DNA from 4 places in the Cobetia sp. 2AS genome. Region 1 is predicted to be linked to each of the others. Evidence: predicted binding sites of a transcription regulator. Region 1 holds the regulator's gene; each other region holds the start of a gene.

Region 1 (4,180 bases):
GACGCCCCCGACGGCAGGGCGTGCCAGCAGTTCACGTTCGTCGCGGGCGAGGGTCAGCCCCGCAACATCGACCATTACGGAGCCCAGTGGCTGTGTCATGTCATCCTTCCTGTCCATGGCCTGCGGCAGTGATGTCCCGTGAAGAGAGGAATCACGACCGCCAGGACTTCATGTCTTTTACGGGGCTCGGCAGCCTGGAAGAAACGTGATGAATCAGGCTGCCAGCGCGAGGAAAGGCGCAATTCTAGCCGACTGAACCCCTATCGAACAGTCGCGGCCAGCTGCGCCCCGGCAAGGGGCTGTCACGTAGATTCCGGTGACAGCTCATGGAGGGTATCAGACTCGGACACCAACGCCTTCAGGCATGCAGCAGCACCGGAGTGCCGGGCACAGCCTCGGCAAAGAGTCGCAGCAGGTCGTCATCACGCAAGCGAATGCAGCCGTGGGACGCCGCTACCCCCATGGGCTCCGTGCTGGGCGTGCCATGAAAATAGATGTAGCGACGCAGGCTATCGACCCGCTCGCCGCGGGCATTGCGACCACGATTGACGCCGAGCTCGCGGCCGCTGAGCCACAGAATGCGCGTCAGGATCCAGTCTCGCTCAGGATGCTCCAAGGCAAGCTCGGGCGTGAACACCTCGCCCGTGAAGCGCCGGCCGCGATAGACGGCGCCACGCGGATTGCCCGCCCCGATGGCGGCACGAATCACATGCCAGCCGGTTGGCGTGCAACCGCTGCCGTCGAGCTCGCCGATACCGTTGAGGCCGCTGGAGATCGCGCAGGCGTGCACCAGCGCATCAGAGCTGGCCGCGGGGGGCGGCGCATCACGACTGCCACTCGGCGCGTCATTGCGTATCTCAAGGCTCTGGCGCGAGAGGTCCACCGCTACCCAGCAGGCCATCAGCTGGCCGCCTGGGTGACCGCCTCACCATCCCCGAGCGAGGCAGGCAGCGGCGCTGCCATCGCCGCGACCACCACCGGCCGCATGTGCTGGATCAGCTCACGCACCGTGGTGTGATGGCCGTACTCGGCCTCCTCGATATCGCGCAGCGCATCCAGGCCCGAGAAGGTGAAGATCACGCTGCCGAGCATGAAGTGCAGACGCCAGAAGCGCTCGTTGTCCGGCAGATCAGGCGTCGCCAGCTTCAGAAGCTCGGCGAAGCGGCTGAAGACCGTGCCGTAGTGCTCGCGGATATAGCGCCGCATGTGGCCCTGACCCTGGGTATAGGCCAGCCCGAGCAGGCGCATGAAGGTACGCAGGCTGTTGCGCTCGGCCGGCACCTCCAGCACGGTACGCGCCATCACCTCCAGCAGGACCTCCAGCGGCACCTGACGCCCGGCGTATTGCTGCTCGACGCTGTCGAGTGCCGCGTGGAAACGCTCACTGAACGGGTCGAGATAGCGCGCGAAGACCGCCTGGATCAGCGATTTCTTGGAGCCGAAGTGGTAGTTCACCGCCGCCAGATTGACCTTGGCCTTGCTGGTGATGTTGCGCAGTGAGGTCTCGGCGAAGCCGCGCTCGGCGAACAGCACCTCGGCAGTATCGAGGATGCGGGTAACGGTATCGGTCTGGGCCATGGGCGGAACCCTTGTCAGGTAGAAAAGGACTGGAGTCGTAGGTCACGGCGCAAGCCCCGCGCGGCGACTCTCTCATGAGGTGGTGCAGGTTCACCGCAAGGCGCGTTCGATCATGACACCCGTGAGCACTACCATCGGCGAACATTCGTTTGAAACACTTTGATTCTAGCGCGCCATGCCATGACTGACAATTCTCTCGCGTTTCAAACGCCAGAGGTTTAGCCAAGCCTGATATTCCCTCAACGCTGACCGTGCTGATTCAAGGACTCGTCATGCTCGGTGACTGACCACCCCGCCAGAGCCAGGCAGGGTTCATCTCCAGACATTCATCTCCAGAAATTCACTTCCAGACATTCACTTCCAGACATTCCCTTCAAGAAAGAATGCCTCGGATATCGGCAGGAAAAGTCGCCAGACAGCGATAACCCGGCGACTACCTGCCCTATGAGGCCACCACGCAAGCCACGATGCCTTGCATGACCGCCATGACTGGATACAATGACAGTTGTATGGATGCACACCCCGTGCCGTCAGCTCAAGATGCCCCCCAGGCCAAAGGCAATGCCATGACCCAGCCGCTTACTCCGCGCCAGCAGGATGTCTTCGACTTCATCATCAAGACCATCAAGTCCTCTGGCTACCCGCCGACGCGGGCCGAAATCGCCCAGGCGCTGGGCTTCCGCTCGCCGAATGCCGCCGAGGAGCATCTGCGCGCCCTCAAGCGCAAGGGCGCCATCGAGATGGTGCCGGGCACCTCACGCGGCATTCGCGTGCCGTCGCTGGCTGACGTCGACGACAGCGCCAACGATGGTCTGCCGGTGATCGGGGAAGTGGCCGCCGGCAGCCCGATTCTTGCCAGCGAGCATATCGACCGTCACTGCCCGCTGCCGAGCGACTACTTCTCGCCGGCTGCCGACTACCTGCTGCGTGTGCGCGGCGTGTCGATGAAGGACGTGGGGATTCTGGAAGGCGACCTGCTGGCCGTGCACCGCACCAGCAGCGTGCGTGACGGGCAGATCGTGGTGGCACGTCTGGGGGATGAGGTCACCGTCAAGCGCTTCCGCCGTGACGGGCATTACGTGTGGCTGGAAGCCGAGAACGAGGACTTCTCGCCGATCAAGGTCGACCTGCGCACGGACAGCCTGGAGATCGAGGGTCTCGGGGTGGGCGTCATCCGCGATGGTGGCCTGCACTGAGGCCTTGACCAGCAGCGCTTTTCTCGCAGAGTTCTGAGCAGCAGAAAAGCCGCACGCATTGCACAAAAAAACCCGCCTCGAGGCGGGTTTTTTTGTGCGCGAAGCGCGAGCGATGAATCAATGCACGATGCCTTCTGACTGCTCGTCCTCGTCTTCTTCGCCATCCCAGAGGCGAGTCCGGGTGATGGCGTGGTCGATCATCTCACGCGCGACCTCGAAACGATTGTCACGCAGCAGATCAGCGGCCTCGTCCGAAATGCGAATGCTGAGCAGCGGCTCACCTTCGCTTTCCGCGGCGCGCAGAATCACTTCACCATCTTCCATTTGCACAATTTCAAGTACGGCGGGATCGGACACGTCATTCCTCCTGCACGGCATCTCGCGAGATACCGGCGTCGTTGTAATCGTCAGCGCGACGGCTGGCAAGCCCGGCACCGCGTTGCCATCAGCGACGCAGAAAAAAGTACGACCACAGCCAGAGCCATGGTCGTACCGGAGAATGCAGGGCTTGCCACAATGCGATCAGTCTAGCACCCGTGAAGGCGAAACGTCACCCGCTTGCCATGCGCCAGTCATCACCAGCGTGCAGCACCAGATCAACGCCTTGACCTACCACTCGACACTCGACTCGCGCAGCTGCGGCAGCAGCGCCTTGAATGCCGTGATGGCGGCGCTGAGACGCTCGGCCAGCGAGGCGCTCGAGGCTGCCGCGATGATCAGACCATCACCACGCGAACGCGATTCCTCGCGGCGAGCGACGCCGCCCTCTTCATGCAGGCGGGTCACATCCGCGACCAGCTCAGACAACCAGCTGTCGGAGCGCTCCAACAGGCTGCGCAGCTGCTCGACCTCTGCGATGGGCGTCGGCGGCGACGCCAGGCGCTCGCGCCAGCTACTCTGCGGCCAGCGCGCCGTCACGGCACACTCTTCCAGCAATGACGCCAGCGCCAGCTCCAGCAGAGCGAGCGCGCCCTCTTCACCGGCCATGCGACGCGCCACGGCATGCTCATCGTCGCCAGAGGCTGCTGACTGGGCCAGCAGCAACTCGGCCTGATACAGCAGCTGATTGGTACGGGCACGCTGGCTCATCAGCTCTTGGCTCCCTTGCGCTTGTCCTCGACGACCCAGCGGCCGTTGTCGTAGGTCGCCTTCCAACCGGTCGCCTTGCCTTCCTCATCGGTCATGACGTACTGAGCCTTGACCTTGCGCGAGAAGCGAATCTGCGCCGGACGTCCGTCCGGGTCCTGATCCGGGGCTTCGAGAATGAAGTGATACTTCTCCGGCAGCTCGTCGGCATGCGCCTTGAGCTCCTTGACCAGCGGCGGACGCGTCTCGCGATTCTTGGGGAATTGGCTGGCCGCCAGGAACAGGCCACTGGCGCCATCGCGCAGCACGTAGTGGTCCTC
Region 2 (4,180 bases), on a different contig from region 1:
ATGTACACGTCATGCGAGGCATTGCCCCGGGATCGGGTGGCCACGCACCCACAGTTCGCCCGCTCTGTCCGCAACACTCCCAAAGCTGGCACAACCCCACATAGAGGTACTCGCATGAATGCGGTAATTCTGGCCGTCCTGGTCATGGTCGGCCTGTCGTTGGCTCGCGTCTCGGTCGTCTTCGCGCTGGTCGCCGGCGCCCTGGTCGGCGGTCTGTTCAGCGGCCTGTCTCTGACCGACACGCTCGGCGCCTTCAATGACGGTGTCGGCGGCGGCGCCAAGGTCGCGCTGGCCTACGCTACCCTCGGTGCCTTCGCCGTCGCCCTGTCTCGCTCCGGTTTGCCGGACCTGCTCGCCGCACGCCTGATCGGCCTGCTCAATGGCGAAAGCACGCCGCGCCGCCAGACGGCCATCAAGTACGGCCTGCTGGGCAGCGTGACCCTGGTCGCGATTTCCTCCCAGAACCTGATTCCGGTTCACATCGCCTTCATCCCGATCCTGATTCCGCCGCTGCTGGTCGCCATGAACCGCCTGCGCCTGGATCGTCGCGCCGTGGCCTGTGCACTGACCTTCGGCCTGACCGCGCCCTACATGCTGCTGCCGGTCGGTTTCGGCTCCATCTTCCTCAACGACATCCTGCTGGCCAACATCAATGAGGCCGGCCAGTCGCTCGGCCTCGACGTGACCCGCGGCATGGTGCCGATGGCGATGGCGATTCCCGTCGGCGGCATGTTTCTCGGCCTGCTGACGGCGCTGTTCGTCTCCTACCGCAAGCCGCGTGACTACGCGACCCGCGAGATCAAGTCCAGCAACGTACCGCACCACACGCCCATGCACACGCCGTCCAAGAGCGGCCTGATCATGGCAGGCGTCGCCATCATCGCCGCCCTCGGCATTCAGCTGTATTCCGGCTCGATGATTCTCGGCGGGCTGGTCGGCTTCGCCATCCTCTCGCTGGGTGGTCTATTCAAGTGGAACGAAGCGGATGACCTCTTCACGTCCGGCATGCGCATGATGGCGCTGATCGGCTTCATCATGATCTCGGCGGCAGGTTTCGCTTCCGTGATGAAGGCCACCGGCGATATCCAGACCCTGGTCGACGCCTCCTTCCACATCATCGGTGACAACAAGCCGCTGGCCGCGCTGGTCATGCTGATGGTCGGCCTGTTCATCACCCTCGGCATCGGCTCCAGCTTCTCGACCATTCCGATCATTGCCGCCATCTACGTACCGCTGGCGCTGCAATTCGGCTTCTCGCCGCTGGCCACCGTCGCGCTGATCGGCACCGCCGCCGCGCTGGGGGATGCCGGTTCACCGGCCTCTGACTCGACCCTCGGCCCGACGGCCGGCCTGAATGTCGATCAGCAGCACGACCACATCTGGGACAGCGTGGTGCCGACCTTCATCCACTACAACATCCCTCTGATCGTGTTCGGCTGGGTGGCCGCGATGACGCTGTAATCCGCTGAGCGACAGTCTCGCGCCCAAGCGAGATGCCAGACATGCCAACGCCCGACAGAGAGGACCTTCCTCACTGTCGGGCGTTGTCGTTGCGGAGCCGGCTCAGGCGCAATGAATGGGTACCGCCACTGGACAGCCATCCAGTCTTTTAGCATGATGCGCGCATGCGCAAGATCCTCCACGCCGACTGCGATTGCTTCTATGCCGCCGTCGAGATGCTCCGCCATCCCGAGTGGCGCGAGGTGCCCATCGCCATCGGTGGCCGCACCGAGCAACGCGGTGTCATCGCCACCTGCAATTATCCCGCGCGTGCCTTCGGTGTACGCTCGGCGATGTCGACTGCCCGCGCGCTGCGCCTGTGCCCACAGCTGATTCTGGTGCCACCGGACTTCGAGCGCTACCGCGCCGTTTCCGCCGAGATCCAGGCACTCTTCCATGAACTGACGCCTCTGGTGGAGCCCCTCTCGCTGGATGAGGCCTATCTGGATGTCAGCGCCGTGACTGACTTTCAGGGCAGCGCCACCTGGATGGCGCGCTGGTTGAAGGAAGAGGCGCTCAAGCGCACCGGCATCACCCTCTCCCTTGGCGTGGCCGCCAACAAGTTTCTGGCCAAGATCGCCAGTGACTGGGAAAAGCCCGACGGCCTGACGGTGATCACGCCCGAGACCAGCGACGCCTTCATCCGCCAGCTGCCCGTCGGCAAGCTGCATGGGGTCGGCCCAGCGACGCTGGCGCGTCTGACACGCCTGGGCATCACCACCTGCGAGGACATGCGCACCACGCCGCTAACGACGCTGGCCGAGCACTTCGGCAAGTTCGGCACCCGCCTGCACGAACTGGCGCACGGCATCGATGAGCGACCGGTGCGTGTCGAGCGCGAGCGCAAGTCGATCAGTGTCGAGCACACCTTCGATCACGACCTGCCCGACCTGCCAGCCTGCCTCGAGCGCCTGCCCGCCCTGCTCGAACGCCTGACCAGCCGTCACGCCCGCCATGACCAGCCGGTGCTGGCCAAGCAGTTCGTCAAGATCCGCTTCAACAACTTCGAGAGCACCACGCTGGAAAGCCTGCTCCCCGCCTCGACCACCACGCTGCCGAGCGCCAACAGCTTCGCCCTGCTGATGGAGCAAGCCTGGCAACGCGGGCATCGCCCTGTCCGCCTGCTGGGCGTCGGCGTGCGCCTCAAGGCCCGCGAGGACGCCCAGCAGCTGGGATTGTTCTAGCGCCTTGCTCGTTCGCAGTCATGCTTCCGCCTTCGCCTTCGCCTCGGGCGAAGAGCGCTCTGCCGCAGTGGTATCCGCTTCACCTTCATCGCCCCAATCTCCCCAGAGCGCCGATGGAGAACGCAGACGAATCTCCAGCGGCAGACCTTCTACATCATGCTGAACATCGATGGCTTCGAGGGGGCGCAACCTGACTTCGAGCATCGCCTGATTGGCGTCGAAGGGGCCCGCCAGCTGTGAGGGCAGCTTCTGGGTCAGCTCCGGCGGCGCCACGATACGCGCCAATACACTGCGGCCATCCGCGAAATGTGCCTCGGCCACTCGCCCGACAGCCACCTTGCCGACATATTTCGGCGAGAAATAGGCATGCAGTTCCGGCGCATTGGCAGGCACCAGCACGCCCAGAGGTTCGCCAGCACTCACCTGCTGACCAGGCTGCACGTAGCTCTTGGCCAACAGGCCATCCTGAGCCGCCATCAAGGACATCGCCGCGATGCTGGCTTCGATACGCGCCAGCTGGCGGGTCAGGTCCTGACGGCGCTGAACTACCGGGCCAGCCAGCTCGGAGCGCGTATTCTCTCGCAGCTGCAGCAGCAGGTTCTCACGCGCTCCCGACAGCTGATCCTGAGCACTGGCACGAGCCACGTGGATACTGGCGAGATCCGTCAGGGGGACCTCACCCTGGCGACGGAAGTCATCGAACTTGTCAGCCAGACCAGATTGGAAGCGCAACGAGGCCTCGGCGTTATCGACCCGCTGGCGAGCGGTATCGACCAGCGACTCGCTCTCTTGCTGTGCGCCCTTGGCGGGCAGCGTGGCCAGAATCTCCTTGAGCGCGGTGCGATCGGCCTCCAGCTCACCATCCTCGAGCACGAACAGGGGGTTGCCCTGCTTGACGCGCTGGCCGGCACGCTGAGGCACATCCACGACACGCGCATCACGCGGACTGGTGATCACCAGCGGCTCGTGCGTCAGTACCGCCGGGGCCGACAGCAGCAAGCGGTCGCGCAGCGCATACCAGGAGAAGGCCACCACCGGCACCAGTACCAGAGCCATCAGCCCTATCCAGCGCCAGCGCCCTCCGCCCCGTCTGGCCTTGGCGTAGGGAACCTTCAGCCCGGACTGCTGGTCCGGGTGACGAGACTTTTCCGGGTCAAATCGAATATCCATCAGAAGCGTTTTCCTCGGCGCAGGACCCACCACGGGGCCATGCTGGTTTCTTCGTGGCTGCGACGCAGCATTTCATTGAGAATCGCGACCAGTGCCAACAGACGCATGCTCAGCTGGTAGAACGGAAGCACCGGCAGCCAGACCATGTTCCTGAGCGCGACCGGAATATCGCGACTGACACAGCAAAGCCCGGCCAGCGCGTACCAGCTGCACAGCAGCAGATAGATGAGGTAGAGCAGCACGCTGATCGACACCGCATGCACCAGTGGCTGGGTGGCGTACCACCAGATGACATAGCCACCGATCAGGAAAGGCAGCGCCACGCT
Region 3 (4,180 bases), 720 kb from region 1:
CATGGTCGGCATCAACGTGCCGCTGCCGGTACCGGTCGCCTATCACAGCTTCGGCGGCTGGAAGCGCTCGCTGTTCGGCGATCTGTCCGCCTACGGCCCGGATGCGGTGCGCTTCTACACTCGCCGCAAGACCATCACCCAGCGCTGGCCTTCCGCCGGTCTGCGTGAAGGCGCCCAGTTCGCCTTCCCGTCCTGATCCATCGCCTTCGCTTTCTGACCCATCACGAACGCGGATCATCGCCTGATGACAACTGCGCCGGACAGCCCTGCTGTCCGGCGCTTTCATGTGCTCATCATGCAGGGTCATGCCGGCAGTCAGCCCCTGCCCCTTGCAGTGGCCAGAAACGGCTCCACATAGTCAGGACATCTCATCACGAGAATCCCGACAACACCGGCGGTCAGCACCGTCACAAGGAGCCAAGATGATCTGGGTAATCGCCACCGTTACCGCCAAGGAAGGCCACGTCCAAGATGTCTTCAATGAACTCTGCGCCGTCGCGCCCACCGTGCGCGAGGAAGATGGCTGCCACGCCTACCACCCGTGTCTGGACTCCGAACGCGCCGCCGACAAGGACAACGACCCACGCCCCGACACCATCACCGTGGTGGAAGCCTGGGAATCCCACGATGCGCTGCAGGCCCACCGTGAGACCGAACACATGCAGCGCTTCCGCGACAACGCCGGTGACTGGATCGCCGATGGCGATATCCGCATTCTGAGCCCGGCGGGCTGATAGACAGAACAGCATTGGGAAAGCCCCAAAAAGCCCGGCCTCCAGGAGGCCGGGCTTTTTTATCGGGTTTGCTGCCATGACGGCATATCATTTACCGCTACAGCCCCGGTTTCACTCCTGCGGCTGATCCTCGGACAACTGCATGATCATTCGTGTCGTCAGGTAAAGGCGTGGCACGACGCTATCGACCAGCACGAACTCCTGATCGCTGTGATAGCCGCCGCCGACGAGACCCAGGGATTCGAGCACTGCCGGTTTATCGGAATCTGCATGATAGGCGTAGGCTGCATCGGTGCCGCCACCGATCTCGACCGCTTGCAGTGTCTGCCCCAACTCTTGATAGATCTTCTGGGCCTGCTCGGCCAGCTGCTGACTCTGCGGATTGTCAGGCAGCGGCGGACGCCCCTTCTCGAGATGGAACTCCACTTCGGTATCATCGATCAACTGGTTCTTCGTGATAGCCTGCGCTTCTTCCAGGACACGCTGATACTCGCTGCTATCGAAGTAGCGCATATCACCTTCCGCCCTGGCATGCTCCGGAATCACGTTACGCTTGACGCCGCCCTCGACGATCGTCCAGTTGAGCGTCGTCTCCTTGTCCGCATCATCAAGCTCATTCAACTGCAGCAGCTGATGAGACAACTCCATGATGGCGTTGCGCCCTTCCTCTGGTGCGCCACCGGCATGGGAGGCACGGCCCTTCACCTCGAGAAACGCATAGTTGATGCCCTTGGTGACGACGGTGACGGCATCGACTCCCGGGTCAGCGAAGGTAGGCTCGAATACCAGCACGGCATCCTGATCTGCCGATAGCTCATGAATCAGGTCATGCGAGCCCGGCGAGCCCTTCTCCTCATCAGGATTGAAGACAACCGTCACCTGGCCATAGTCATCAAACCCGAGCGACTTCAGCGCCTCGAGACTGTGCAGAATAACGGCTGCGCCACCCTTGGCATCGCCCACGCCCGGGCCATAGGCACGCCCATCCTCGATACGGAAGGCACGCTCCGTGGCGGCGCCTTCATCGAAGACGGTGTCGTAGTGAATCATCAACATGATCTTGCGACTGCCATCTCCCTGCAGGCGACCGACAATCGTATTGCCGCCATAGGTCTTGGCAGGGTGCGTTTCCACCTGTGCGCCAAGCGCTTCGAGATGCTGGGTCAGCATTGCCTCAACGTCATTCAAGCCTTCACGGTAGCCCGTTCCCGAATCCACGTTGACCAGTGTTTCCAGCGTCTCCAGCAGAGGCGCTCGCTGTTGCTCGACGGCATCCTGCACATCCTGATAGTCCGCCGCTTGCGCACCGGCACTGCACATACCGCATGCCAAACCCACCGCCAACATCGGAAGCCGCATTTTCCACCTCTAATATTGTTATATAAGAAATAACGAAGGTAAGGCGGATATCAGGCAAACGCAAACGCGAGGCCTACCGGGAAATTTTTTCCGCTAGCAGCTTTACCTGCCGCCCACCATTGAACACAGGTGCACCTCATCTGATCTGCGTCTCGTGAATGTGCAGCACTCGCAGGGATTATCGGTTGCCTGAGGGCTTCTCAGCGCCGATACTGTATATGAATACAGTATCGAAAGGAGACCCCACCCATGACCGTATCTGCCGCTCAGCCGTCCCACGCCTCGCTGGCTCGCCCTCATCCAGCGCCGGAGCCCTGTGCACTGCCACACCCCCACATCACGGGGCGCGCTGGCATTTCCGGCTTCCCCTCGCCGGCCGAGGATTACGCGGGGCGCACGCTGGACCTCAACGAGCGGCTGATCAAGCGCCCGGCAGCGACCTTCTTCATGACGGTGGCGGGTGACAGCATGGAAGGCTTCGGCATCTATGAGGGCGACACCCTGGTGGTAGACCGCTCCATCGATGCCCGTCCCGGGCATATCGTGGTGGCACTGGTCGAGGGTGAGGTGGTGGTCAAGCGTTATGAGCTGATCGGTCAGCGCCCCTATCTGAGCTCCGGCAATGCCCTGTATCCGCCGGTCGCGATCTTCGACCTCGAATGCCAGGTCTGGGGGGTGGTGCGTTCCGTCATCCACGAATACGCGGTATGAAGACGCCGATGATCGGACTGGTCGACTGCAACAACTTCTACGCCAGCTGCGAGCGGGTGTTCGACCCGCGCCTGGAGGGCCGCCCTGTCGGCGTGATGTCCAACAATGACGGCTGCGTGATCGCGCGCTCCAACGAGCTCAAGGCGCTGGGCGTGGAGATGGGCACCCCCGCCTTCCAGCTACAGCCACTCGTCCGTGAGGGGCGCATCCACCTGCTCTCCTCCAACTATGAGTTGTATGGTGACATGTCGGCGCGCGTGCGTGAGGTGCTGGAGGAATATTCCGCCGGGGTCGAGCCCTACTCCATCGATGAGATGTTCGTGCGTTTCGATGGTTTTGATCGCAACTCGATGCTGACATTGAGCCGCACCCTGCACCGCAATGTCCGCAAGTTCACCGGCATTCCCGTGTGTGTCGGGGTCGCACCAACTCGAACGCTGGCCAAGTTGGCCAATCGCGCTGCCAAGAAGCGTCCGGAATTCGGCGGTGTCTGCGTGCTGGAGCCCAATGAAGTCGGCACCCAGCGCCTGCTGGCCGATACGCCACTGGGCGATGTCTGGGGCGTGGGCCGACGATTGGTCGAACGCCTGGCACTGCAAGGCCTGCACACTGCCTGGGACCTGCGCTGCGCCGACCCGCGCGCCATCGGCCAGCGGTATTCCGTGGTACTGGAACGCACCGCGCGCGAACTGCAAGGCACGCCCTGCTTCGAGATGAATGATGCCGATGACGCCCGCCAGCGCATCATGACCTCGCGCTCCTTCGGGCGCATGACCGGTGACTTGAATGAACTCAGGGACGCCATCCGCCAACATGCCCAGCGCGGCGCAGAGAAACTGCGCCATCAAGGCAGCCTGACACGCGCCGTGCTGGTCTTCCTCAAGAGCAATCGCCACCGGCCCGACCTGCCGCAATACTCACCCAGCACCATTATCGAGCTGCCCGCCCCCACCAATGACAGCCGCGAGATACTCGCCGCCGCGCAACAGGCGCTGGAGCGTATCTACCTGCGCGGCTATCGCTTCATGAAGGCTGGCGTGATGCTGCTCGATCTCATCGATCAGCCACGCGAGCAACTCTCGCTGCTCGACGACGAAACGGATATCGCCAGGCGTGAACGCAGTCAGCAGCTGATGGCGACACTGGACGCCATGAATCAGAAGATGGGCCGCGGCACCGTGCGCCTCGGCGTCGCACGCCCCGACGCCGCCTGGCAACTGCGCTGCGCCCACCGCAGCGCCCGCTACACCACCAACTGGCAGGAATTGAAGCGGTTGCGTTAGTGGGCTTGGCCGAAAGCTCTGAGCGCAATTTCGACCGCCACAACCATCAGCAATACAATCCCTTTCCTCGGCGCTCATACCGCAGAAGGCATG
Region 4 (4,180 bases), 240 kb from region 1:
TCACCAGTTCCGCCAGCGCTTCGGCCTGGTCGACATGATGATTGAGCCACAGCGAGAAGGCGTCCTTGACCACCCCGGAGACGAAGGCGGCGACGCTGCGCGAGGACAGGCGCTCCTTGGTCTGACCGGCGAACTGTGGATCGAGCATCTTCACCGACAGCACGAAGGCGGCGCGCTCCCACAGGTCATCCGCACTCAGCTTGACGCCACGCGGCAGCAGACTGCGGTAGTCACAGAATTCCTTGAGCGCCTCGAGCAGGCCGGAACGCAGGCCATTGACGTGGGTGCCGCCCAGCGGCGTGGGGATCAGATTGACGTAGGGCTCCTGCACCAGCTCGCCGCCTTCCGGCAGCCACTGGATGGCCCAGTCGACGCCATGCTCCTCATCCTCGAAATGACCGACGAACGGCGATTCCGGCAGTCGCTCGAAACCATCGGTGGCGCCGAGCAGATAGTCGCGTAGGCCATCCTCGTAGTGCCAGGTCGTCTCGCTGCCATCCGTCTCGGTCAGCACGACTTTGAGCCCCGGGCACAATACCGCCTTGGCGCGCAGCAGGTGACGCAGGCGCGCCATCGCCAGACGCGGACTGTCGAAGTAGCTCTCGTCCGGCCAGAAACGCACCAGAGTGCCGGTATTGCGCTTGCCGACGGTACCGATCTGACTCAGCTCCTCGACCTTCTCGCCATTCTCGAAGGCAATGCGCTGACGCAGACCCTCACGGCAGACTTCCACCTCAAGGCGTGTCGACAGGGCGTTGACCACCGAGACCCCCACGCCGTGCAGGCCGCCCGAGAAGCGATAGCTGTCCTGGGAGAACTTGCCCCCCGCGTGCAGCTTGGTGAGGATCAGCTCGATGCCGGTCACACCATGCTCGGGGTGGATGTCAGTGGGCATGCCACGACCGTCATCGCCGACCTCGATACCGCCATTCTCGAGCAGGCGCACGCGGATTTCCTTCGCGTGCCCCGCCAGCGCCTCATCGACGGAGTTGTCGATGACTTCCTGCGCCAGATGGTTGGGCCGAGAAGTGTCGGTATACATGCCGGGCCGCTTGCGGACCGGTTCGAGGCCGGAGAGGACCTCAATGGAACTGGCGCTGTACTGACTCATCGCAGCCTTGTGTCCTTGGTGTTGACGTCCGCCATCCGACTCGCCATTTCACGTGCGCGAGACGGACAACGAATTCCTGAAAAATGAGAGACCGGCGCCTGGCGTTCAGCATCGAACGCCCTGCCAAGTCGTGCCAATCCATGTCGTGCCAAGAGGTGCCGTGCCCAGCCAGGTCGTGGTGTGTCGTAGCAGAAAGCACCACGCGCATTACCTGCTAGTCCGGCGCGACATGCATCGCCGCTGCGGTGGCGGGGGCCAGCCGGTGCCCGCCATGCGCCATGATCGCCGGCAGATATTCCGCCAGCTGCGCAAAGCCGTGATCGCCACCCGGCGTGATGATCAAGCGACTTCCCTGATAGAGCCCTGCGGCATCATTGACATCCAATGTCTCATCGGCCGTCGCCAACAGCACCAGGGTGCGCTGCGCCGTAACCGGTTCCGCTTCCAATGCGAGCAGTCCGGGCCCGAAATCCTCGGTGACGGTGAACGTCACGCCGGTATAGGGGTTGGCATGCACCGAACCGAGCCATTCGCTGACCAGTCGCGCGGGACGCACGGCCGGATTGATCAGCACGCTGCGCGGCCCCTGACGCCAGACGCTCTGAGAGGGACCAGACGGCCCCTCGAGGCGCGCGGCCTCACGCGCGACCAGCCAGGTGGCCAGAAAGCCGCCCATGGAACTGCCGATCACCATGATGGCGTCATCACAGGCAGGGTCTGCGGGGTCCAGCGCCAGGCGCTCACACAACGTGAGATAGGCCGCGTTGACCGCCGCCTGACCCGCGCCGGGCTCCGGGGGGATGTCCGGCATCACGCACGGCAGGCCGAACTGCTCTGCCGCGCGCTGCATCAAGCGTGCCTTGGGCGAACAACTGGCCGAATTGAAGCCGTGCAGATACAGCAGACCCTTGACGGGCGCGGTGGCGTGCATCACTGCCGTATCTGACGGAAAGGGGGAATTGGCCATCAGCACTCCCGACAACACGCCAGACCGCGAAACCTTCCCTCCCACGCCTCAAGATGGCTGGGCATATCTCGAGCGTTCATACGCTGGAAGCAGGGATTTCGACGGTCCGCGTCGTGCTGTCTAGTGTAAACGATTGATTCGCTTATAGGATAGCGAGAATACTGTATAAATCAACAGAGAGCGACGACTGACGCCGCCGCTCGTCTTGCATGGCATATCAGCATGCCCTCACTCACACACTCTCACTCTCACTCACATCCGCCGTGGGCTCAGCGCGGGTCCTGATCCTGGGCTGCCCACACCGCTTCGATCAGCGCACGGCTGGAGGCATCCAGCGTCTCGAAGCCTTCGCCGGTGGTCATGGTCGCTTCGGTGGCGGTGGCGATCTGCTTGCCCAGCTCCACACCCCACTGATCGAACGGGTTGATATCCCAGATGGTGGCCTGAACGAAGACCTTCTGCTCGTAGAGCGCAATCAACGCACCCAGCGTTTCCGGTGTCAGCGTCTCCAGCAGCAGCGTGGTCGACGGCTGATTGCCACGGTAGCGCTTGTGGTTCGGCTGCGCCTCATCACCGGGGATGGCGTCATCACCCAGCATCAGCACACGTGACTGGGCGAAGCAGTTGGCCAGCGTCAGACGGTGCTGTGCCTTGAGGTGGGCGCGTGTCTCGGCGTCCTCGACGTGATCATAACGGCACATCGGCGCGATGAAGTCACACTCGACCGCCTGGGTGCCCTGGTGCAGCAGCTGATAGAAGGCGTGCTGGGCGTTCGGCCCCAGCTGGCCCCACAGCACCGGACAGGTCGAGTAGTCGATCATCTCGCCATCGTTGGTCACTGACTTGCCGTTGGATTCCATCTCCAGCTGCTCGAGGTAGCTTGCGAAGTATTCCAGGCGACCATCGTAGGGCAGGATGGAGTGGGCGCGGATATCGAGGAAGTTGTTGTTCCAGATCCCGGCCAGCGCCAGCAGCACCGGCAGGTTGTCTTCCAGCGGCGCGGTGCGGAAGTGCTCATCCAGCTCATGCGCCCCGGCCAGCAGGCGACGGAAGTTGTCCATGCCGACATTGAGCGCGATGGGCAGACCGATCGTGCCCCACAGCGAATAGCGCCCGCCGACCCAATCCCAGAACAGCAGCTGATGTTCCGGCGCGATGCCCCACTCGGTCATCTTCTCCGGCTTGGCAGAAGCGCCGATGAAGTGCTGACGGTTGATCAGCGCCTCCAGGCGCCCTTCCGGGTCGAGGCGTGACTTCAGCCAGTCGCGGGCAGTGCGGGCATTGGACAGCGTATCGATGGTCGAGAATGACTTGGAGGACAGGATGAACAGCGTGGTTTCCGGGCTGAAGGATTCCAGATAATCCGCCAGCTGGGAGCCATCCATGGTCGAGGCGAAGTGCACGCCGATCTCGTGGATGTCCTTGGGACGGCAATCGCTCAGGGCGCTGGAGACCATCAATGGACCGAGGTCCGAGCCACCGACACCGAGATTGACCACGTCGGTGATCGGCTTGCCGGTGGCGCCGCGCCATTGGCCACTGTGGAAGGTGCCGACCATCTCGGCCAGGTGCTCGAGGCTCTCGTGGATGGCCGGCACGATGTCCTCACCATCTACCTCGAGGCTGGCGGAGCGCGGCAGACGCAGCGCGGCGTGCAGCGCCGGACGGTCTTCGGAGCGATTGACATGCTCACCGGCCAGCAGGCGCTTGATACCCTGCTCGACGCCGGTTTCGCGCGCCAGCTCCAGCAGCAGCTTCAGGGTCTCGCCCTTGAGGCGCTGCTTGGAAAGATCCAGACGCAACCCCGCGGCAGAGCGTGTGAAGGTCGCCACTCGGTCACGCCCTTGCGCCGCATCCTCGGCGAACAGGTCCTTCAGATGCACATCGGCCATATGCTCTTGATGATGGCGCGCGAGAGCCTGCCAGGCCTGGGTATTACGACGCGCAGAACGTGCCGCTGATTGAGTGGACATGGCCACCTCTCTCCTTGAAGTGTAATGACCGGCCCTGCATGGCCCGGCCTGAAATCGATTGATGGAGGCATCACCCGCCGGCCGTGACGGGTGCGTCACGGGCGCCGAATGCGTAGAATGGCGGGCCCG

Evidence for each region. Region 1 encodes LexA, which represses DNA repair genes until DNA is damaged. Its sites were predicted from a motif close to TACTGTNTANNTANACAGTA; they were not measured.
Region 2: dinB (DNA polymerase IV) is a predicted target of LexA. The motif match lies at 1,588-1,607, and genes of this name have one in related genera.
Region 3: umuD (translesion error-prone DNA polymerase V autoproteolytic subunit) is a predicted target of LexA. The motif match lies at 2,304-2,323, and genes of this name have one in related genera.
Region 4: QD356_RS02370 (YqiA/YcfP family alpha/beta fold hydrolase) is a predicted target of LexA. The motif match lies at 2,238-2,257, and genes of this name have one in related genera.

What each region holds. Positions count from the first base shown of each region.
Region 1 covers NZ_JARWKQ010000001.1:310,204-314,383, reverse strand. The annotation lists gene nagZ (beta-N-acetylhexosaminidase) at 1-99, opposite strand, end outside; gene QD356_RS01380 (L,D-transpeptidase) at 359-901, opposite strand; gene QD356_RS01375 (TetR/AcrR family transcriptional regulator) at 901-1,578, opposite strand; gene lexA (transcriptional repressor LexA) at 2,145-2,774, shown strand; gene QD356_RS01365 (hypothetical protein) at 2,892-3,131, opposite strand; gene QD356_RS01360 (DUF6586 family protein) at 3,384-3,863, opposite strand; gene topA (type I DNA topoisomerase) at 3,863-4,180, opposite strand, start outside.
Region 2 covers NZ_JARWKQ010000002.1:844,094-848,273, forward strand. The annotation lists gene QD356_RS08730 (Na+/H+ antiporter family protein) at 115-1,461, shown strand; gene dinB (DNA polymerase IV) at 1,626-2,684, shown strand; gene QD356_RS08740 (biotin/lipoyl-binding protein) at 2,703-3,854, opposite strand; gene QD356_RS08745 (glycosyltransferase family 2 protein) at 3,854-4,180, opposite strand, start outside.
Region 3 covers NZ_JARWKQ010000001.1:1,031,425-1,035,604, reverse strand. The annotation lists gene QD356_RS04385 (CoA-acylating methylmalonate-semialdehyde dehydrogenase) at 1-196, shown strand, start outside; gene QD356_RS04380 (putative quinol monooxygenase) at 423-734, shown strand; gene QD356_RS04375 (glutamate carboxypeptidase) at 846-2,081, opposite strand; gene umuD (translesion error-prone DNA polymerase V autoproteolytic subunit) at 2,343-2,804, shown strand; gene QD356_RS04365 (Y-family DNA polymerase) at 2,813-4,087, shown strand.
Region 4 covers NZ_JARWKQ010000001.1:550,262-554,441, reverse strand. The annotation lists gene parE (DNA topoisomerase IV subunit B) at 1-1,111, opposite strand, end outside; gene QD356_RS02370 (YqiA/YcfP family alpha/beta fold hydrolase) at 1,326-2,078, opposite strand; gene pgi (glucose-6-phosphate isomerase) at 2,348-4,051, opposite strand.